Regions from separate parts of the Streptomyces sp. NPDC032161 genome, predicted to be linked through region 3. Evidence: riboswitches for the same ligand, from Rfam matches in the RefSeq annotation. Region 3 holds a riboswitch; each other region holds the start of a gene.

Evidence for each region. A riboswitch is a leader RNA that binds a small molecule or an ion and turns the genes downstream of it on or off. The one in region 3 is predicted to bind cyclic di-AMP.
Region 1: it holds a riboswitch for cyclic di-AMP, as region 3 does, so the genes downstream of both, AB0E67_RS27775 (M23 family metallopeptidase) here and AB0E67_RS21885 (C40 family peptidase) in region 3, are expected to answer to the same signal.
Region 2: it holds a riboswitch for cyclic di-AMP, as region 3 does, so the genes downstream of both, AB0E67_RS26870 (transglycosylase family protein) here and AB0E67_RS21885 (C40 family peptidase) in region 3, are expected to answer to the same signal.

What each region holds. Positions count from the first base shown of each region.
Region 1 covers NZ_JBEZVN010000024.1:33,435-40,748, forward strand. The annotation lists gene AB0E67_RS27765 (pitrilysin family protein) at 1-1,213, shown strand, start outside; gene AB0E67_RS27770 (pitrilysin family protein) at 1,240-2,622, shown strand; cyclic di-AMP (ydaO/yuaA leader) riboswitch at 3,016-3,185, shown strand; gene AB0E67_RS27775 (M23 family metallopeptidase) at 3,198-4,007, shown strand; gene AB0E67_RS27780 (HPr family phosphocarrier protein) at 4,281-4,562, opposite strand; gene AB0E67_RS27785 (GNAT family N-acetyltransferase) at 4,736-7,314, shown strand, end outside.
Region 2 covers NZ_JBEZVN010000022.1:46,274-53,587, reverse strand. The annotation lists gene AB0E67_RS26895 (serine/threonine-protein kinase) at 1-254, shown strand, start outside; gene AB0E67_RS26890 (SurA N-terminal domain-containing protein) at 919-1,581, shown strand; gene AB0E67_RS26885 (nucleoside triphosphate pyrophosphohydrolase) at 1,793-2,785, shown strand; gene AB0E67_RS26880 (cytochrome P450) at 2,857-4,254, shown strand; gene AB0E67_RS26875 (transglycosylase family protein) at 4,372-5,397, shown strand; cyclic di-AMP (ydaO/yuaA leader) riboswitch at 5,701-5,872, shown strand; gene AB0E67_RS26870 (transglycosylase family protein) at 5,875-6,615, shown strand; gene eno (phosphopyruvate hydratase) at 6,950-7,314, shown strand, end outside.
Region 3 covers NZ_JBEZVN010000012.1:108,468-115,781, forward strand. The annotation lists gene AB0E67_RS21870 (hypothetical protein) at 1-56, shown strand, start outside; gene AB0E67_RS21875 (ATP-dependent Clp protease proteolytic subunit) at 284-919, shown strand; gene AB0E67_RS21880 (hypothetical protein) at 927-1,235, shown strand; cyclic di-AMP (ydaO/yuaA leader) riboswitch at 1,571-1,767, shown strand; gene AB0E67_RS21885 (C40 family peptidase) at 1,771-2,244, shown strand; gene AB0E67_RS21890 (ATP-binding protein) at 2,367-2,798, opposite strand; gene AB0E67_RS21895 (8-amino-7-oxononanoate synthase) at 3,096-4,238, opposite strand; gene bioB (biotin synthase BioB) at 4,381-5,604, shown strand; gene AB0E67_RS21905 (adenosylmethionine--8-amino-7-oxononanoate transaminase) at 5,597-6,901, shown strand; gene bioD (dethiobiotin synthase) at 6,903-7,314, shown strand, end outside.

The DNA.
Region 1 (7,314 bases), on a different contig from region 3:
CGAGGGACGCACCGGTCTGGCTCACCTCTTCGAGCACCTGATGTTCCAGGGCTCAGGTCAGGTGAAGGGGAACGGACACTTCGAGCTGGTGCAGGGCGCCGGCGGTTCGCTCAACGGCACCACCAGCTTCGAGCGCACCAACTACTTCGAGACGATGCCCGCGCACCAGCTGGAGCTGGCCCTCTGGCTGGAGGCGGACCGGATGGGCTCGCTCCTCGCCGCGCTCGACGAGGAGTCGATGGAGAACCAGCGCGACGTCGTCAAGAACGAGCGCCGCCAGCGCTACGACAACGTCCCCTACGGCACGGCGTTCGAGCGGCTGACGGCGCTCGCCTACCCCGAGGGACACCCGTACCACCACACCCCGATCGGCTCGATGGCGGACCTGGACGCCGCGACGCTGGAGGACGCGCGCACCTTCTTCCGTACGTACTACGCGCCGAACAACGCGGTGCTGTCGGTCGTCGGCGACATCGACCCCGAGCAGACGCTCGCCTGGATCGAGAAGTACTTCGGCTCCATCCCCGCCCACGACGGGAAGCGGCCCCCGCGCGACGGCACGCTGCCCGACGTCATCGGCGAGCAGCTGCGCGAGGAGGTGCGCGAGGAGGTCCCGGCGCGGGCGCTGATGGCCGCCTACCGGCTCCCGCACGACGGCACCCGCGAGTGCGACGCGGCGGACCTCGCGCTGACCGTGCTCGGTGGCGGGGAGTCGTCGCGGCTGCACAATCGCCTGGTCCGCCGTGACCGGACGGCCGTGGCGGCCGGATTCGGGCTGCTGCGGCTGGCGGGCGCCCCGTCGCTCGGCTGGCTGGACGTCAAGACCTCCGGTGGTGTCGAGGTGCCGCGGATCGAGGCGGCGGTCGACGAGGAGCTGGCCCGGTTCGCCGCAGAGGGTCCGACGCCCGAGGAAATGGAGCGCGCCCAGGCCCAGTTGGAGCGCGAGTGGCTGGACCGGCTCGGTACGGTCGCGGGCCGCGCCGACGAACTGTGCCGGTTCGCCGTGCTGTTCGACGACCCCCAGCTCGCCCTGACCGCGGTGCAGCGGGTTCTGGACGTGACGGCGGAGGAGGTCCAGGCGGTCGCCAAGGCCCGGTTGCGGCCCGACAACCGGGCGGTGCTGGTCTACGAACCGGTCGAACCGGCCGATTCCGCGGACGCCGCGGACACCGACGAGACCGACGCCGACGCGCACGAAGGAGCGGACAAGTGACCGACGCCGCCGCGACTGGAGTTTCGATGCAGTTCCACCCCCAGCCGGCCCCCGGGGTCGCACGCCCTTGGGCTTTCCCCGCGCCGGAGCGCGGTTCGCTGCCCAACGGCCTGACGGTGCTGCGCTGCCACCGCCCCGGCCAGCAGGTGGTGGCGGTCGAGATCGTCCTCGACGCCCCGCTGGACGCCGAGCCGGAGGGCCTGGACGGCGTGGCCACGATCATGGCGCGGGCCCTGTCCGAGGGCACCGACAAGCACACCGCCGAGGAGTTCGCCGCCGAGCTGGAGCGCTGCGGTGCCACGCTCGACGCGCACGCCGACCACCCTGGCCTGCGGGTCTCCCTGGAGGTCCCGGCCTCCCGGCTGGCCAAGGCGCTCGGACTGGTCGCCGAGGCACTGCGGGCCCCCGCCTTCGCCGAGAGCGAGATCGAACGGCTGGTGCGCAACCGGCTCGACGAGATCCCGCACGAGCAGGCCAACCCGGCGCGCCGCGCCGCCAAGCAGCTCTCCAAGGAGCTCTTCCCGGCCGCGTCGCGGATGTCCCGGCCGCGCCAGGGCACCGAGGAGACGGTGGAGCGGATCGACGCGGGGGCGGTGCGCGCCTTCTTCGAGGCCCATGTCCGGCCGTCCGCGGCGACCGCCGTGGTCGTCGGCGACCTGACCGGCATCGACCTGGAGGCCCTGCTCGCCGAGACGCTCGGCGACTGGTCGGGCGACACCGTCGAGCCGCGCCCCGCCCCGCCGATCACCGCCGACGACACCGGTCGCGTGGTCATCGTGGACCGTCCGGGCGCGGTGCAGACGCAGCTGCTGATCGGCCGGATCGGACCGGACCGGCACGACAGCGTGTGGCCCGCCCAGGTGCTCGGCACGTACTGCCTGGGCGGCACGCTCACCTCCCGGCTGGACCGGGTGCTGCGCGAGGAGAAGGGCTACACCTACGGTGTCCGCGCCTTCGCCCAGGTGCTGCGGTCGTCGGCCCCGGACTCGGTCACGGGCGCGACCGGCGCCGCCATGCTCGCGATCAGCGGATCGGTGGACACGGAGTCGACCGGACCGGCGCTGGAGGACCTGTGGACGGTGCTGCGGACGCTGGCGGCCGAGGGGCTCACCGACGAGGAGCGCGAGACCGCGGTGCAGAATCTCGTGGGTGTCGCGCCGTTGAAGTTCGAGACGGCTGCCTCCGTGGCGGGCACGCTGGCCGACCAGGTCGAGCAGCACCTCCCGGACGACTTCCAGGCCCACCTGTACGCCCGGCTCGCGGCGGCCGGCACGGTCGAGGCGACCGCGGCCGTGGTCAGCGCCTTCCCGGGCGACCGTCTGGTGACGATCCTCGTCGGCGACGCGTCCCGGATCGAGGAGCCGGTCCGGGCGCTGGGCATCGGTGAGGTGTCGGTGGTCGCCGGCTGAGCGGTACGCCGTCACGGTCCCGGCGGCCTTCCCGGGCGGAGACGCCGGGGACCGTCCCGGACCCCTGACGTCCCCGCCCGCCGGTCCGACGGCCGGGCGTCCGATGCCCTGTTCCCGTACGGGGCAGGTGCCGGAGGACAGCCGCGGGCCGGGCCGTTTTGGGTGCCGAACGGGTGCGGCCCGGTCGGTCCGACGGCCGGGCGCGTGGGCGTGGAAGGCCCCTGTGAGCGATGTCTCGCCGGGGTCTTCCCCATGGTGGGTTCCGGTCGCCGGGTTGCCCGTACGTCCTGTGGCATGCGCTACAAAACGGCTTGTCCGTTTGGCGAACGAACGTGCTCGCGCTTAGCGTCGACCGGGCTGCCGGCCACTCGTATGTCGCGACCGCGACGCACCGGACAGCCATCGCCGAGTCCCCGCCGGGCGTGAGCCCTGGGGAGCCGGGGACCCAATGAAGTCCCTGGGGTGAATCGGAAGCCTGAGCCTCGGTGAGGCCGGGGCCTCCGTAGGAGACCTTCCTGCTCCGAACCCGTCAGCTAACCCGGTAGGCGAGAGGGAAGGAAAGGATCAGCCACTTCATGGCGTTCACCCGTGCCACCGGGAAGCATCGTGCCCCCGGCCGACTGACGCGCGGCAGCGCGAGGATCGCCGGCGTCGCGGCGCTGGCCACCACCGGCGTCATCGGAGGCGCCGCCTCCCCGGCCCTCGCCGCGGACGCCGAGACCTCCGCGGTCGGCGAGACCGGCCTGAACCAGGTCATCGCCATCCAGGACGTCATCGCCGACCGGATCGACGCCCAGGCCGACGCGCAGCAGCACCGGGCCGACCTCATCGCCGAGGCGAAGGAGGCGGCCCAGCGGAAGGCCGAGGCCGAGAAGCGCGCCCGGGCCGAGGCGAAGGCCAGGGCCGAGGCGAAGCGTGCCGCCGAGGCGCGGGCCGAGAAGGCGCGTGCCGCCCGCTCCGCCGAGCGCACCCGGCTGGGCCTCTTCCAGCTCCCGGTCGCCGGTTCCTACGTCACCACCGGCTACAAGTCCAGCGGTTCGCTCTGGTCCTCCGGCAGCCACTCGGGCATCGACTTCCACGCCGCGTCGGGCAGCTCCGTCGTCGCCGTCGGCGCCGGTACGGTCGTCGAGGCCGGCTGGGGCGGTGCGTACGGCAACAACATCGTGCTGCGCATGACGGACGGCACGTACACGCAGTACGGGCACCTCTCGTCGATCGGTGTCCGTGTCGGCCAGAGCGTCGGCGGGGGCCAGCAGATCGGCCTCTCCGGCTCGACCGGCAACTCCACCGGACCGCACCTCCACTTCGAGGCCCGGACCACGCCCTCCTACGGATCCGACATGGACCCCGTCGCCTATCTGCGTGCCCACGGCGTCTCCCTCTGACCGACAGCCGACCCGCGAACCGCCTCCCGAAGGCCCCGGCGTACCCCGGGGCCTTCGGCATGTCCGGGTCGCCCCGTCAGCAGGACCCGCCCCTTGCGCGACCGTCCCGGATCCCGGGAAGAGGCGCCCGGGATCCGGGAAGGAATCCCGGGGCCGGAAGACGAAGGAGCCGCGGTGCCGGTGGGCGGCACCGCGGCTCCGCCGGCGGGAATCGGTCCCGTGCCGGACCCCGGAAGTCCCGGGAGCGGGAATCCCGGAGATCCGGAACGTGGCTCAGACGGTCTCCGGGAGTTCGTCGAGCCCCTCCGCGACCAGCTTCGCCAGGCGGTCCAGGGCGGCCTCGGCGTCGTCCGCCTCGGACGCGAGCACGATCTCCTCGCCGCCCTGCGCGCCGAGCCCGAGCACCGCGAGCATGGAGGCGGCGTTCACCGGGGTGCCGTCGGCCTTGGAGATCGTCACGGGGATGCCGGACGCCGTGGCGGCGCGGACGAATATGGAAGCGGGGCGGGCGTGCAGGCCCTCGGCCCAGCCGACGTTGACGCGGCGCTCAGCCATGGTTCTGCCCTTCATGAATCAATAGTTGTCTAGACCACTCTCTCATGTGGTGCGCGGTGCTCCGGCCGACCCGCGCCACACCCACGAGCGGTGCCGCAACGCCGTTCGGCCCCCCTCAGACTGCCCCGGCCCCGGCGGCTACGCGAGTGGTGGACGAGCCGTAGTCTGTGCCCATGCAGTCCTCGACGGAGCAGAGTCCGCGTCACGTCTATCCCGACCACTGGGAAGCGGACGTGGTCCTCCGTGACGGAGGCACCGCGCGGATCAGGCCCATCACCACGGACGACGCCGAACGCCTGGTCAGTTTCTACGAGCAGGTCTCCGACGAGTCGAAGTACTACCGCTTCTTCGCCCCGTACCCCCGGCTGTCCGCCAGGGACGTGCACCGCTTCACCCATCACGATTACGTCGACCGGGTGGGGCTCGCGGTCACGGTCGGCGGCGAGTTCATCGCGACCGTCCGTTACGACCGGATCGACGGACGGGGCAGGCCAGCCTCCGCGCCCGCGGACGAGGCGGAGGTCGCCTTCCTGGTCCAGGACGCGCACCAGGGCCGGGGAGTGGCGTCGGCACTGCTGGAGCACATCGCCGCGGTGGCCCGCGAGCGCGGCATCCGCCGCTTCGTCGCCGAGGTGCTCCCCGCCAACACCAAAATGATCAAGGTGTTCCGGGACGCCGGCTACACCCAGCGGCGGAGCTTCGAGGAAGGCTCCGTCCACCTCACCCTGGACCTCGAACCGACGGCCGAGTCCCTCGCCGTCCAGCGCGGCCGTGAGCAGCGGGCCGAGGCGCGCTCCGTACAACGGTTGCTCGCCCCCGGGTCCGTGGCCGTCATCGGGGTCGGCCGGACGCCCGGCGGTGTCGGCCGCACGGTCCTGCGCAACCTCCTCGCGGCCGGATTCACCGGCCGTACGTATGCCGTGAATCGTTCCTTCGCCGCCGACCGGGACACCATCGACGGCGTCCCCGCCCACCGCCGCGTCGGCGAGATCGGCGAACCGGTGGACCTCGCGGTCGTCGCCGTCCCCGCCGAGCGGGTACCGGAGGCCGTGGCCGACTGCGGCGAGCACGGCGTCCAGGGTCTCGTCGTCCTCTCCGCCGGATACGCCGAGTGGGGTGCCGAGGGCAGGGACCGGCAGCGCGAACTCGTCCGCCAGGCACGCTCGTACGGGATGCGGATCATCGGTCCGAACGCCTTCGGCGTCATCAACAACGCCGAGGCCGTCCGGCTGAACGCCTCCCTCGCCCCCGAGCCGCCCGAGCGGGGCCGTATCGGTCTGTTCACCCAGTCCGGGGCGATCGGCATCGCCCTGCTCTCCCGGCTCTACCGGCAGGGTGCGGGGCTCTCCACCTTCATCTCCGCGGGCAACCGGGCCGACATCTCGGGCAACGACTTCCTGCAGTACTGGTACGAGGACCCGGACACCGACGTCGCCCTGCTCTACCTCGAATCGTTCGGCAATCCGCGCAAGTTCATGCGGCTCGCCCGGCGCACCGCGGCCGTGAAGCCCGTGGTCGTGGTGAAGGGGGCCCGGCACACCGGCGCCACCCCGCCCGGCCACGCCGTACCCGTCAGCCGGATCCCGGACGCGACGGTCTCCGCCCTCATGCGGCAGGCGGGCGTGATCCGCGTCGACACGGTGACGGAGGTGGTCGACGTGGGTCTCCTCCTCGCGGACCAGCCGCTCCCGGCGGGCCCCCGGGTCGCGATCCTCGGCAACTCCGAGTCGCTCGGCCTGCTCACCTACGACGCCTGCCTGACCGAGGGTCTGCGTCCGCGGCCGCCCCTCGACCTCACCACCGCCGCGACGCCGCAGGACTTCCGGGACGCCCTGACCGAGGCCCTCGCCGACGACGACTGCGACTCGGTGATCGTCACGGCGATCCCCTGGGTGGGCGAGGACGGCGAGGCGGAGAACGGCGGCGGGGAGGTCCTGGCGACCGCGCTCCGCGCGGCGGCGGCCACCGGTCCCGCCAAGCCCGTGGCCGTCGTCCACGTGGAGATCGGCGGGCTGGCGGAGGCCCTGTCCGTGGCCAGCGGCACGGCCGCGCCGCGCCCGGCGAAGCCGTCCTCCACGGCCAGCGAGCCCGCGGACGCCCGGCCCGGGACCGCACGGCCCGCGACCACTCCGTCCGTGTCCGCCTCCGCGCACGCCCGTACCGCGCCCGCCGGAGCCCCGGGCACCCGGGAAGCGCCGAACGGCCAGGACGGCCGGAACGGCCAGGGCGCCCGGCCCACCCCGGCCGGCCCGGGAACGGACGGCAACGGACCGGACGGCCGCGCGGGCCGGATCCCCGCCTACCCCGCCGCCGAACGGGCCGTACGCGCCCTGGCCGAGTCGGTGCGGTACGCGCAGTGGCGGCGGCAGGCCGCCGTACCCGGCAAGGTGCCCGAGTTCCTCGACGACACCATCGACGAGCCGGGTACCGCCGAGCTGATCGACACCCTTCTCGGCCCGGACCCCGCCCCGCGCGGCAGACAGCTCACGCCCGACGAGGCGTGCGAGCTCCTCGGCCGCTACGGCATCGCCGTACGGCCGACACTGCCCGCCCCCGACCCGGATGCCGCCGTCGCCGCCGCGGCACGGATCGGTTATCCCGTCGCGCTCAAGACCACCGCGCCCCATCTGCGTCACCGGGCCGATCTCGGCGGTGTGCGGCTGGACCTCGCGGGGGAGGACGCGCTGCGCCGCGCGTACGGCGAGCTGACCGAACTGCTCGGCAGGCCCGCCGAACTCCAGCCCGTCGTCCA
Region 2 (7,314 bases), on a different contig from region 3:
CCGCGCTCGTCGAGTACCGTGCGGTGCTCCCGTACTGCGAGAACCACCGGGCCACTGGCGGCGATCCCGCCCGCGCCTTCGAGATCCGCAACCGCATCGGGCATCTGCTGCTCGCGCTCGGCGACCACGCGGGCGCACGCGTACAACTCCAGGCGCTGCTGTACGACGCGGAACGGGCCTACGGTCCGCACCACCCGCTGCCGGTGGAACTGCGCCGACGGCTCGACCGTCAGGCGGAGGTCCAGGGCGGCTGAGGACCTGCCCCCTTCGCCAGGAGCTCCATCAGATCCATCAGATCCATCGGAGTCTTCAGCAGGGTCTTCACGAGGCCCTGTGGGTAATGGCCATGCCAAACTTCCGCAAACGGAATGTCACGGACCGCCCCTGTGGCCCACGTGGCGTGAGATCGTGTGCTGCCGCCGGGGCGGCTGACGACCCCGCCTGCCCCGTCGGCCTCATCCTTCTTCTCCCTCGCGTTACCACCTCCTGGGTGAAGTCCGTCAGCGCCATCAGCCGGAAGCCGGTCCCGCTGTACGCGCGATCGACCGGAACGCCTGGGGTGCCCCGGCCGCGATGGCGGCCGGTTGGGCCCGGATGTCCACGGTGGGGCGACCAACGCGCCCGCTACCGCAGCCGCGCGCGGCGCCGCGCACCTGAAACCCTATGCAAAACGGGGCAATTCATTTGAAGGAAACCCACAGGTCATCGAACAGGGCCGTTCCGCCGGGGACATGGAGCCCGACAAGCCGCGCGATCCGTGGAGTCGAGGAACCCGTGGGGGAGCCGCACGCGGTCCCCACATCTCCAACTCCGCCCGAATCGTTGGTCGAACCAGTGGCCCCAATCACATCCACTGCCTACCATCGATCAGCGCAAGGTCTTGTGCACTGATGCACAAAGTCTCCCCGGGAGGTTCCTTTGCACCGCCGTCGTCGCACCGCGCTCACCGTCTCCGCCTCCGCCGCCCTGCTGGTAGGCGCCCCGTTCCTGACCGCATGCGGCAGCCAGGCCCACCCGGGCGCCGCGGCCCTCGTCGGCGGCGACCGGATCGAGGTGTCCACCGTGCAGGGCCAGGTGGCGGCGGTGCGCGAGGCCCAGCGCCAGTCCCGGGACGTCGACCAGCTCATCGACAAGTCCGGCCAGCTCGGCCGGGCCAAGCTGCACGGTCTGATCTTCGACCGGGTCCTCGACCGGGCCGCGCGGGACGCGGGCGTGACCGTCGACCGCAGCGAGGTCCAGGAGATGAGGAAGGCGGCGGTCGCCCAGTCCGGGGGAGAGGAGCGGCTGCGGGCGGCGATGCTCCAGCAGAGCTGGGTCGCGCCGGACCAGATCGACGCCGTCCTGCGGGAGCAGGTCCAGCTGTCGAAGCTGGCCGAGGCGCTCGGCGCCGACCTGCGACAGCCCGAGGGTCAGAAGATCGTCGGTGACGCCCTCAGCAAGGCGTCGAAGGCGCTGAAGGTAGACGTGAACCCGCGCTACGGCACCTGGAACGACCAGCAGACCCAGCTCGCCGACTACAAGGCTCCCTGGATCAGCCAGGTCACCAAGCCCGCCGGAGCGCTCCCGGAGTCCGGCGCGTAGGAGCGCGGCCGGTCGACCGGCGCGGGCGGCGCGGAAGCGACGTGCACAGCGGCGCTCGTTACGTGAACGGTGTGCACGACGGCGCCCGGGGCCGACCGGGGAGGGGCCGGTCAAAGAGGGACCCGGCCGGAGACGGGGATCGGCCGGGGAGGGAATCGGCCCGGTGGCGGACCCGACCGGCGGCGGATTCGACCGGAGGTAGATTCGAACGGTGAACGCTGAAGCCCCCGGCCGCGCCGAAGCCCCCGGCCGTATCGTCCTGCTCACCGCCAGCCACCGCGTGGCGCCCGGACTCCTGTCCTGGCCCGCCTGGCAGGCGTTGCGCGCCGCCGACCGGGTGCTCTGCGCCGAGCCGGACAACCCGCAGCTGCCGTACCTGCGCGAGGCGGACGTCACCGTCGAGCACACCGTGCCCAGCGCGCAGGAGCTCGTCGACGCCTGCGCGGGCGGCCGGACCGTCGTCGTCCTCACCGGCGGCGAGGGGAACCAGCCGCTGACCGACGGGCTCGCACGGCTCGCCGGTTCGGGGCGGGTGAGCATGCCGGACCTGGAGCTGCTGCCCGGCTCCTACGATCTGCCCGGCGCGCGGCTCCTCGACCTGGTCCAGATCATGGACCGGATCCGCAACGAATGCCCGTGGACGTCGCAGAAGACCCACAAGGGGCTCGCCAAGTACGCGATCGAGGAGGCGTACGAACTCGTCGAGGCGATCGAGGACGGCGACCGCGACGAACTGCGCGAGGAACTGGGGGACGTACTCCTCCAGGTCGTCTTCCACGCCCGGATCGCCGAGGAGGGCGGCCCCGGGGAGGGGGAGGCGCCCTTCTCCGTCGACGACGTGGCCGCGACCATCGTCGAGAAGCTCATCCACCGCCACCCGCACGTCTTCGGTGACGAGACCGCCGAGACCCCCGAGGACGTGCACGCGCACTGGCTGCGGACCAAGGCCGTCGAGAAGCGGCGCGAGTCCGTCACCGACGGGGTGCCGCTCGGCCAGCCCGGGCTGGCGCTGGTGGCGAAGCTGGCCTCCCGGGTCCGTACCGCCGGCCTCGACGTGCCGCTGCCCACGGGCCGGGGCATCGGCTACGAACTCCTCGACCTCGCCGTGCACGCCGAAAAGGACGGCGTGGACCCCGAGGCGGCGCTGAGGGCCGCGGGCCGCGCCTACCGGGACGCCATCCGGGCTGCCGAGGGCACCGCCTGACCCGGCCGGACGTCGGCGGGCGCCTCCGGGGTGCCGGGGTCGCCCCCGAAAGACGGGGATAACGTCAAAGGGTGAACCACAGCCCCGCCGACCGACCCGCCGATCAGACCGTGGGCCGCCCCGCCGGCCACGTCGCGGAGGACCCCGCCGACCGCCCTGCGGAGAACCCCGCCGACCAGGTCGCGGCGACCCCCGCCACCTGCCCCGCGGGCGCTCCCGAACTCTTCACGTGGGAGTTCGCCACCGACCCGTACCCCGCCTACGCCTGGCTGCGCGAGCACAGCCCCGTGCACCGCACCTCGCTGCCCAGCGGCGTCGAGGCGTGGCTGGTGACCCGGTACGCGGACGCCCGGCAGGCGCTCGCCGACGCGCGGCTCTCCAAGAACCCGGCGCACCACGCCGAGCCCGCGCACGCCAAGGGGAAGACCGGCATCCCCGGCGAGCGCAAGGCGGAGCTGATGACGCATCTGCTGAACATCGACCCGCCCGACCACACCCGGCTGCGCCGACTGGTCTCCAAGGCGTTCACCCCACGCCGGGTCGCCGCGTTCGCGCCGCGCGTGCAGGAGCTGACGGACGGGCTCATCGACCGCTTCGCCGCCGAGGGCCGGGCGGACCTCATCCACGACTTCGCCTTCCCGCTCCCCATCTACGCGATCTGCGACCTGCTCGGCGTCCCGCGCGAGGACCAGGACGACTTCCGGGACTGGGCGGGCATGATGATCCGGCACGGCGGCGGCCCGCGCGGCGGCGTCGCCCGGTCGGTGAAGAAGATGCGCGGCTATCTCGCCGAACTCATCCACCGCAAGCGGGAGAACCCCGGGGACGACCTGATCTCCGGGCTGATCCGGGCCAGCGACCACGGCGAGCACCTCACCGAGAACGAGGCCGCGGCCATGGCCTTCATCCTGCTCTTCGCCGGTTTCGAGACGACCGTCAACCTGATCGGGAACGGGATGTACGCGCTGCTGCGCAATCCCGCCCAGCGCGAACGGCTGCGACGCTCCCTCGACGCGGGGGAGAACGGGCTGCTGGAGACCGGGATCGAGGAACTGCTGCGGTACGACGGCCCGGTGGAACTGGCGACCTGGCGGTTCGCCACCGAGCCGCTGACGCTCGGCGGCCGGGACATCGCGGTCGGCGACCCCGTCCTGGTCGTGCTCGCCGCCGCCGACCGCGACCCGGCGCGCTTCGAGGACCCCGACACGCTCGACCTCGCCCGACGTGACAATCAGCACCTCGGATACGGGCACGGCATCCACTACTGCCTCGGCGCGCCGCTCGCCCGGCTGGAGGGACAGACCGCGCTCGCCACGCTGCTCAGGCGCCTTCCCGACCTGCGGCTCGCGGTGGAGCCCGCCGATCTGCGGTGGCGCGGCGGGCTCATCATGCGCGGACTGCGCACGCTTCCCGTGGAGTTCGGACCCCGGCCCGCCCGACCCGTTTCTGACGCTACGTCACATCTGTGATGTGCGCGTGATCGGCGCTGCATCGACTTGTGACACGCGTTCGAGTCCGGTTAGGTTCACCGTTCGACCCCACCGGGTCGCTCGACCGAACTCGTCCGTCACACGGAAGGCAACCTCATGGGCTCCGCGAACGGCAGACACCGTCGCCCTCGTCAGGCACCCGCCATCGTCGTCGCGGCGGGCGTGACCGGATCCGCCATCGCCATCCCGCTGCTCGGCGCGGGCGCCGCGCAGGCGGCCGACTCGGCGACCTGGGACCGGGTCGCCGAGTGCGAGAGCGGCGGCTCCTGGAGCGCCGATTTCGGCAACGGCTCCTACGGCGGCCTTCAGCTCACCCCGGAGGTCTGGAAGGCGTACGGCGGTGAGGCGTACGCCCCGCGCGCCGACCTCGCCAGCCGCGCCCAGCAGATCGCGGTGGCCGAGAAGATCCTGGGCGACCGGGGTCCGCAGGCGTGGCCGAGCTGTGCGCCCCTCTCTGGCCTCGCGACGGGTGGGGAGCTGCCAGGGGTCGACCCGGGGGAGACCTCCTCGGAGAAGCCCGCGGGCGGCTCCGGGGCGGAGGAGGATGCGAAGAAGACGGGCGGCACCGGGGCGGAGAAGGGCGCGAAGCCGGCTGACAAGTCGTCGGAGTCCCCGTCCGACGAGGACGTCACGCCTTCGGGCCGTGCCGGGAAGCCGGACGCCGGAACCGGGTCCGATGTCACGCCCTCGCCCACCGGTTCCGCCACTTCATCCGACAATGCGCACCGTTTGCCTGAATCGGTTGATATGGGCGATTCGGGCGCTTCTGTCGCTCCGTCAGGGCCGCCCGGGGACTCGGAAGGATCTGGAGCGTCGGACGGTTCGGGCGGCAAGCATCGTGGCTCACCGGCCGCCGAGGAGGGGTGGGGTGCCGACGGGGACGTCGGCCGCGAGTCGGGTCGTCACGCCTCGCGCGACGGCGGGGGGCGCGACGCGGCCTCCCCGGTCGCCGACGACACGTACACCGTCCGTCCCGGTGACAATCTCTGGACGATTGCCGACGAGCGGAACGTCCCCGGTGGCTGGTCCGCGCTCTATGAGGCCAACAAGGAGGTCGTGGGCTCCGATCCGGACCTCATCCTTCCTGGCCAGAGCCTCGATGTCGACGCGGAGGCCCGTTGAGGCCGGACCCGGTGGCCGGCTGACGGGGCCTCAGGAGCCGGGATGCTATCGGAGGCTCTTGTCGGCTTGCATGCGAGTGAGACATGGATCTCTTTGCGTCAATTGGCGTGTTGGGCCCGGAGGTCCCGTCCGTATCGCGTCCCACCTGCGAAAACTACGGTTCCTCAGATGCAAGTAAGAGACGATTGCCCGATGTGTCCTTCTTTGAATATGGGGCTTATATGTGTTTACGGTCGGAACCGCTCGCACCGCGGGCCCCGCCGACCGTCACGCCGAATCCTGCCGTCGGTCGGAGGGAACAGACGCGTTCAAGCGCCGTAGGCAGGAGCGGGGGACCCAGGTAGGCGTCGGCCCCGATCGTCGCGAGACGCATCAGGACCGACTTGGGGTGAAGTCGCGTGCTAGGACGTGCGACCGGGCAACTCACTCGGCCCGAACCCGACAGCTCACCTCGTAGGCGTCGGTGAGGAGACTTCCATGCTGTTTTCCGGCAAGGGCAAGCACCGCCGCCCGTCCAAGGCCGTCCGTGTCGCCACGCTCGCCGGAGTCGCCGGCTCCGCCGTCGCCGTCCCGCTGCTGGGCGCGACCGGCGCTTCCGCCGCCTCCGTCGCCACCTGGGACGCCGTCGCCCAGTGCGAGTCCGGGGGCAACTGGTCCATCAACACCGGCAACGGCTACTACGGCGGTCTGCAGTTCTCGCAGTCCAGCTGGGCCGCCGCCGGCGGTCTGAAGTACGCGCCGCGCGCCGACCTGGCCACCAAGGCCCAGCAGATCGCCACCGCCGAGCGGCTCCTCGACATGCAGGGTCCGGGTGCCTGGGGCTGCGCCTCCGCCGGCAACCTGCGCAACGACGGCGTCGACCCGGGCGTCGACACCTCCTCGAAGAGTTCCGGTGCCGCCAAGAAGCAGAGCACCCAGACGGCCCCCAAGCAGCAGGCCCAGCCGAAGCAGGTCGAGCGCGCCGAGGCCCCCGCCTCCCGCTCCGACCGTCCCGCCGCCCCGCGGACCGAGTCGAAGAAGACCGTCACCACCCCGACCGGCAAGAAGGTCAAGAAGGGCGACGGCGAGTACAAGGTCGTCTCCGGCGACTCCCTCAGCAAGATCGCCGCCGCCCACGGCGTCGAGGGCGGCTGGCAGCGGCTGTTCGAGCTGAACAAGGACATCGTCGAGAACGCCGACCTGATCTACCCGGGTCAGCAGCTGCACCTGACGAAGTAGTCCGGTCCCTCTCCTCTCCGGATGCCCGGCCCGGCGCGCTCCCCCCGCGCGCCGGGCCGGGGCGTCTGCTCGGAGCGCGTGCCGCGCGCCGACGCGGCACCGCGCGTCCCGCACCCGGGCGTGCGCCGCTCGTGTGCGGCGCAGTTCGTTCAACTGTTGTAGTTACTGATCCGTAATATTCTGGCCATTTGCCCGGGATCGTGCACTCCCGGGTCCTTTTTCGTCCCAGGGGGCGGGCGGTCGTCGGGCTGAGCGGGCGGGGCCGGTTAGGCTCTTGTCGCAAGGCCAAAGTGACCCTGCAGAACCAGTGTCATATCCCAGAAGGAGATGCCTCGTGCCGTCCATCGACGTCGTCGTAGCCCGGGAAATCCTCGACTCCCGGGGGAACCCCACGGTCGAGGTCGAGGTCGGCCTCGACGACGGCAGCACGGGTCGTGCTGCCGTGCCGTCCGGCGCCTCCACCGGTGCCTTCGAGGCCATTGAGCTTCGCGACGGCGACCCCAACCGCTACCAGGGCAAGGGTGTGGAGAAGGCCGTGCTCGCCGTCATCGAGCAGATCGGCCCGGAGCTCGTCGGCTACGACGCGACCGAGCAGCGGCTGATCGACCAGGCGATGTTCGACCTGGACGCCACCGAGAACAAGGGCTCGCTCGGCGCCAACGCCATCCTCGGTGTCTCGCTGGCCGTCGCGCACGCCGC
Region 3 (7,314 bases):
CCCTGGCCGGGTTGTGGCGTCCCGGTTCTTCTTGGGGTAGAAGCCGGTCCGGGTGACGCCGGACTCGAGGGCCAGGGTCTTGAGCAGGGTCGGGGACTGGCGCGGTGGCTTCCGCTCCGTTTCCAGCCCCCGCCGCTTCAAACCGTGCGCGCGGTTCCGGCACTGCCAGTGTTGCACTCGGGGTCTCCGCTTTCGAGTCTGTACGTCCTGTACATTTTTTACAGATGTGGACGCGAGCCCGGCCCGGAGCCGCGCGCATCCCGCGAGGAGAGGCAACGCCATGCTGTTCCGCCCCACCGCCCGACACGTGCTGCCCGAGTTCACCGAGCGCACGCCCCACGGGACCCGCACCCTCGACCCGTACTCCAAGCTGCTCGCCGAGCGGATCGTCCTGCTCGGCACCGAGGTCGACGACACCGCGGCCAGTGATCTGATCGCGCAGTTCATGTATCTGGAACACGCCGCCCCGGACCGGCCCGTCTCCCTCTACATCAACTCCCCCGGTGGCTCGTTCGCGGCCATGACCGCCGTCCACGACACGATGGAGTACCTCACCTGCGAGGTGGAGACGTACTGCCTGGGCCGGGCCGACGCCTGGGCCGCCGTCCTGCTCGCCGCGGGCGCCCCGGGGCGGCGGCACGTACTGCCGGGGGCGCGCGTCGTGATGCGCCAGCCCACGCTCGCCGAGCCCGTCCACGGCCGGCCGTCCGACCTGGAGATCGAGGCGCGGGAACTGGAACGGGTCCGCGAGGCGCTCGTCACCCTGCTGGCCCGTCACACGGGCCGCGACGCCGGGCGGATCGCCGAGGACATCGAGCGCGACCTCGTTCTCGACGCTGCGGGCGCCCGGGCCTACGGCCTGGTGGACCACGTCGTGGAGAGCCGGAAGACGTCGTTCCCGTCACCCGGCTCGCGGTGAGGACCTGATGCGCCCGTCCGATCCTCCTCCGCTGCCGGCGCTGACCCGTGCGGAGGGGGAGTTCATCGACTGCTACCTCGACGTCCTCGACCAGTTGGGCCGGATCAACCCTGCCCGCGGCAGCGACACCTACGGGGCACTGCGCGCCGCGCAGGCGCTGGCCTCGCGCGCCGGGGCGCTGCGGGACGCCCTGGCGCTGATGCACGAACGCGGCGAGGCGCGGATCCACGCCGGGACCCTGGCACGGGCGCTGCGCGCCCTGGACGGGGAACGCCGGTCCGGTCGCGTCACCCTGCCCCCCGTGCCACCCGGCTGATCGCTCGCCCGTGCGCTCCCGGTCGATCCCCCGTCAACTCCACCGCGCGACACGCCCGATGTGCGATCCGATTTTCCTACTCTTTTCAGAGTAGGAAACGCTGTTTTCAGAGAAATCTCGACTTGCGGCTTCCAGGTGGGCGGAGGGCGAAATCCGCCCTTCCGCCCCTGGTGCACGACCGGCGCGCACGCCCGGCGCAGCATCCAAATGCGTCAGCTGCACTCGAACAGTTCAGTCGTGAGGACTCTCACATATCATCGTTTCAGCTCGGAAATCCGGCTGTCGGTGAGTCAAGATCCCTGGGACGACAAGCCCCCGCCACCGCGGCGGGGCGGTCCGAGCGGACGCCGAGTCCTGCCGCCGCCCGGATGACTGGTCGACAGAAGTGGATCGGCAGGAGTGGAGGACCCGAGCACAACGGGTCGACCGGAACATCGGTCGTCCCTCGGGGTGAAGCCGCCGAGCGCGGCCGGGCAACTTCGCCAGCCCGAACCCGACAGGTCATCCTTCACAGGCGGCTGACGAAGGGTTGCGCATGACTGCGCAGGTTCATGTCCCGTCTCTGCTCGCCCGGGCCGGTACGGCCTCGGTTCTGACACTGGCCGCCGTCGGCGGCACCATGCTCGCCCCGGGCGCCGTCACGGAGGCCCAGGCGGCCACTCCGTCGCTCAAGGCGCTCAACGTCGCGGCATCGAAGAAGGGCTCGCCGTACAGGTGGGGCGCCACCGGCCCCCACCGCTTCGACTGCTCCGGGCTGACCGTCTACTCGTTCAAGAAGGCGGGCAAGAAGCTCCCCCGCACCGCCCAGCAGCAGTACAACAGGACCCGTCACGTCTCGGCCTCGCACCGCAAGCGCGGAGACCTGGTCTTCTTCCATTACGGCCGAAGCGTCTACCACGTCGGGATCTACGCCGGACACAACAAGATCTGGCACTCGCCGAGGACCGGCTCGGTGGTCCGGTTGGAGAAGATCTGGTCGAAGAGCGTCTACTACGGACGCGTCCGCTGACCCACGGTCTCGGGGACCGGAGCCACCGAACGGCTCCGGTCCGCAAGGCCGGGCACGGGCGGCACGACGGAAGCCGGTCGACCGGAGGGTCGGTGCAGAAGGTCGGTCGGTCCGAAGGGCGGTCAGTCCGGCGCGGAGACGTCCCAGGGGAGCTCGATCCATACCGTCTTGCCCCCGTCCGGGGTGGGCGTGACGGAGAGCCGACCACCGCACTCCTTGGCCAGCATCCGGATGATCACCATGCCCCGCCCGTTGTCCTGCTGGACGGCGGCGGGCAGCCGGCGGGGCCGGCGCGGATGACTGTCCGTCACTCCCAGGAGCAGCAGTTCCTCCCGCTCCAGTCTCAGATCGACGGTGAAGGCGGGCGACTGCCCGAAGGTGTGCTGGACGGCGTTGGTCGCGAGTTCCGAGACGACGAGCCGCAGGGCGTCCGCGAGTTCGGTGTCCGCGGCCAGGCCCCATTCGGTGAGCACCCGGGACACGTGTCCACGGGCCGCCGGGACCGAGACCGGCTCGCTCGGCAGAGTGATGCTTGCTTCCCGCTGGTCCGCCATGGCGAGCCACCCCTCTCCCACCCGGACCGACACGCGCCCGGTCCTGGTTGCGCTTCGCGCCAGATTGCCACTCGCCCCGCCGTCTGTGACGCCGATCCACCAAGATGTACGGATATCTGTCGCTCGATGTGGTGAACTCCGTCCCGGAAATCCGTACGTCTGCGCCACGCCGTCCGGTCGGTACGAATCACTCGGCAGGAGAGGGACGAGGCCCGCGTGTGCGGCGGCGTGGCAGGGACGGCGGAGGGCGAGGGGGGCCGGGAGCGTCCGTGATCCCCCGGCCGGCTCCGGGGCCCGTCAGCCGGCGGGGGCGGTGCGCCGTACGGTCTCCACCGCCGCCGCGATCTGCTCGTCGGTCAGGTCGGCGCGCGCGGTCAGCCGCAGCCGGGAGACGCCGTCCGGCACCGACGGCGGCCGGAAGCACCCGACCACGACCCCCTCCTCGCGGCAGTCCGCCGCCCAGCGCACCGCCGCGTCCGCCGACGGGGCCCGTACGGAGACCACGGCGGCGTCCGGACGCACGGCTGCCAGACCGGCCGCGGTCAGCCGCCCGTACAGCCCCGCGGCGACCTCGCGGACCCGCCCGGCGCGTTCCGGTTCCCGGCCCAGCAGGCGCAGGCCGGCGAGCGCGGCGCCCGCGGCGGCCGGCGCGAGGCCCGTGTCGAAGATGAACGTCCGGGCCGTGTTGACGAGGTGTTCGATCACCCGGGCGGGACCGAGGACCGCTCCGCCCTGACTGCCGAGGGACTTGGAGAGGGTGAGCGTGGCGACGACTCCCTGGTCGCCCGCGAGGCCCGCGGCTGCGAGCGCGCCCCGGCCGCCCTCCCCCAGCACCCCCAGGCCGTGCGCGTCGTCGACGAGCAACGCGGCCCCCTCCGACCGGCAGGCCGCGGCGAGCGCCGTCAGCGGCGCGGCGTCGCCGTCGACCGAGAAGACCGAGTCGGTGACAGCCAGCGCGCGCCCCTCGTGCGTCCGCAGGGCCTTGCGCACGGCGTCGGGGTCGGCGTGCGGGACGACGACGGTCCCGGCCCGGGACAACCGGCACCCGTCGACGATCGAGGCGTGGTTGCCCGCGTCGGAGACGATCAGCGCGTCGCGGCCGGTGAGGGCGGTGAGGGCGGCCAGATTGGCCGCGTACCCCGACGACAGCACCAGCGCCGCCTCGAACCCGCAGAATTCGGCCAGTTCGCGTTCGAGTTCGGCATGCAGATCGGTGGAGCCGGTGACAAGCCGTGAACCGGTCGCCCCGCCGCCCCAGCGGCGCGCGGCCTCGGCCGCCGCCCCGGTGACCTCGGGGTGCCGGGTGAGGCCCAGATAGTCGTTGCTCGCGAGATCCAGGGACACCGTCTCGGCGGGCCGCGGGCGGAGCGTACGGACGAGTCCGGCATCGGCGCGGCGGCGTGCCGCGTCGTCGATCCAGTCGAACGGGGCGTAGGACATGAGCGGTCCCTTTTGTAGGCAGTTCACAGACCCTAACCGTGGGAGCAGCGGGTCATGGTGTGGCAATACACACACCCTTCCCGGGGTGTGTTGTCCGGTTCCTCCTTGGCGGCGGGGCGGGCCATGGGACAGGATCAACGCCATGGACCTCCTGAACACGCTGGTGGACAAGGGGCTGCGGCGCGAGCTGCCGACCCGCGAAGAAGCCCTCGCCGTACTGGCGACCTCGGACGACGACCTGCTCGACGTGGTGGCCGCGGCCGGAAAGGTGCGCCGTCAGTGGTTCGGGCGGCGGGTGAAACTGAACTATCTGGTCAATCTCAAGTCCGGGCTCTGTCCCGAGGACTGCTCGTACTGCTCGCAGCGGCTCGGATCGAAGGCCGGAATCCTCAAATACACGTGGCTGAAACCGGACGAGGCGTCGAAGGCCGCCGCGGCCGGGGTGGCGGGGGGCGCCAAGCGGGTGTGTCTGGTGGCGAGCGGCCGCGGTCCGACGGACCGTGACGTCGACCGGGTGTCGGAGACCATCGAGGCGATCAAGGACCAGAACGAGGGCGTCGAGGTGTGCGCCTGCCTCGGGCTGCTCACCGACGGGCAGGCCGAGCGGCTGCGTTCGGCGGGCGCCGACGCGTACAACCACAACCTCAACACGTCCGAGGAAACGTACGGGGCCATCACCACCACCCACACCTACGCGGACCGGGTGGAGACCGTGCGGCAGGCGCAGGCCGCCGGTCTCTCGGCGTGCTCCGGGCTGATCGCGGGGATGGGCGAGAGCGACGCCGACCTGGTCGACGTGGTCTTCTCACTGCGCGAACTGGACCCGGACTCGGTGCCGGTGAACTTCCTGATCCCGTTCGAGGGAACCCCGCTGGCGAAGGAGTGGAACCTCACCCCGCAGCGGTGTCTGCGCATCCTGGCGATGGTCCGGTTCGTCTGCCCGGACGTGGAGGTGCGGCTCGCGGGCGGGCGCGAGGTGCATCTGCGCTCGTTGCAGCCGCTGGCCCTGCATCTGGTCAACTCGATCTTCCTGGGCGACTACCTCACCAGCGAGGGACAGGCCGGGCAGGCCGACCTGGACATGATCGCGGATGCCGGTTTCGAGGTGGAGGGCGCGGACACGTCGACGCTTCCCGCGCACCGCGCCGCGACGGGCGGCTGCGGCGGGCACGACGGGGGGTGTGCGCCGTGCGGTGACGCGCCCGCGCAAGCCGCCGATCGTGGTGACGCGCCCCCGCAAGCGGCCGGTTGTGGTGACGCGCCCGCCGAGGCCGTCACCGGTGGTGCCGACGCCCCGGCCGCACGCCCGGATCTGGTGGCGGTGCGGCGGCGCGGCGCGGGTACGGATCTCGCCCCCAATGCCTGAGTCCTTCTCCCCCGCCGAACTGCGGTCGCTGGACCGCGCCCACGTCTGGCATCCGTACGGCCCGATGCCGGGACGCCAGGATCCGCTCGTCGTGGAGTCCGCGTCCGGGGTACGGCTGCGGCTGGCCGAACCGGTCCACGGGCACCGCGAGTTGGTCGACGGCATGTCGTCGTGGTGGTCGGCGGTGCACGGCTACAACCACCCGGTGCTCAACGCGGCGGCACGCGGCCAGCTGGACCGGATGAGCCATGTGATGTTCGGGGGGCTCACCCACGAGCCCGCGGTCCGGCTGGCCGCCCGGCTGGTCGAGATCACCCCGGAGCCGCTGCGGCACGTCTTCCTCGCCGACTCGGGCTCGGTGTCGGTCGAGGTCGCGGTGAAGATGTGCCTGCAGTACTGGCGCTCGGTGGGGCGGCCCGCCAAGCAGCGGCTGCTGACCTGGCGCGGCGGGTATCACGGGGACACCTGGCAGCCGATGTCTGTGTGCGACCCCGAGGGCGGCATGCACGAGCTGTGGTCGGGCGTGCTGCCCCGGCAGGTCTTCGCGGACGCGCCGCCGGGCGGCTTCCACTCGGAACCGGACCCGGAGTACGCACGCCATCTGCGGGAACTGGTCGCGGAGCACGCGGACCGGCTGGCGGCGGTGATCGTGGAGCCGGTGGTGCAGGGCGCGGGCGGGATGCGCTTCCACTCCCCCGCCTACCTGAGGGTGCTCCGCGAGGCGTGCGACGCGCACGACGTCCTGCTGGTGTTCGACGAGATCGCCACGGGGTTCGGCCGTACGGGGACGTTGTTCGCGGCCGGTCACACGGGGGTCTCACCGGATGTCATGTGCGTGGGCAAGGCGTTGACCGGCGGATATCTGACGATGGCGGCGACGCTCTGCACCTCACGGGTCGCCGAGGGCATCTCGCGGGGCGAGGTGCCGGTGCTGGCGCACGGTCCCACGTTCATGGGCAATCCGCTGGCCGCGGCCGTGGCGTGCGCGTCCGTGGATCTGCTGCTGGACGGGGACTGGCAGCGGGATGTCGAGCGGATCGGCGCGGGGCTGCGGGACGGTCTCGCCCCGGCGGCGGACCTGCCCGGGGTGCGGGAGGTGCGGACGCTGGGGGCGATCGGTGTCGTGCAGCTCGACCACGAGGTGGACATGGCCGCCGCGACCCGTGCGGCGGTACGGGAAGGGGTGTGGCTGCGGCCGTTCCGCGATCTCGTCTACACCATGCCGCCGTATGTGACCGACGACGACGACGTGGCGCGGATCTGCCGTGCCGTGTGCGCGGCCGCGAGGGAGGGCTGAGATGAGCGTTCTGGTGGTGACGGGCACCGACACCGAGATCGGCAAGACCGTCGTGACCGCCGCCGTGGCGGCGGCGCGGCGGGACCGGCGCGTCGCGGTCCTCAAGCCCGCGCAGACGGGTCTGGCGCCCGGTGAGCCGGGGGATGCCGCGGAGGTGGCACGGCTGGCGGGCGGCCATGTGACGGCGGTCGAACTCGCGCGCTTCCCGGAGCCGTTGGCGCCTGCCACGGCCGCCCGGAGGGCCGGCCTCCCGCCGGTGCGCCCGTACGAGATCGCCGAGGCCGCCGAGAAGCTGGCGACCGAGCACGACGTGGTGCTGATCGAGGGCGCGGGCGGTCTGCTGGTCCGTTTCGACGACACGGGCTCGACCCTCGCCGACGCTGCCCGGCTGCTGTCCGCGCCCGTGCTGGTCG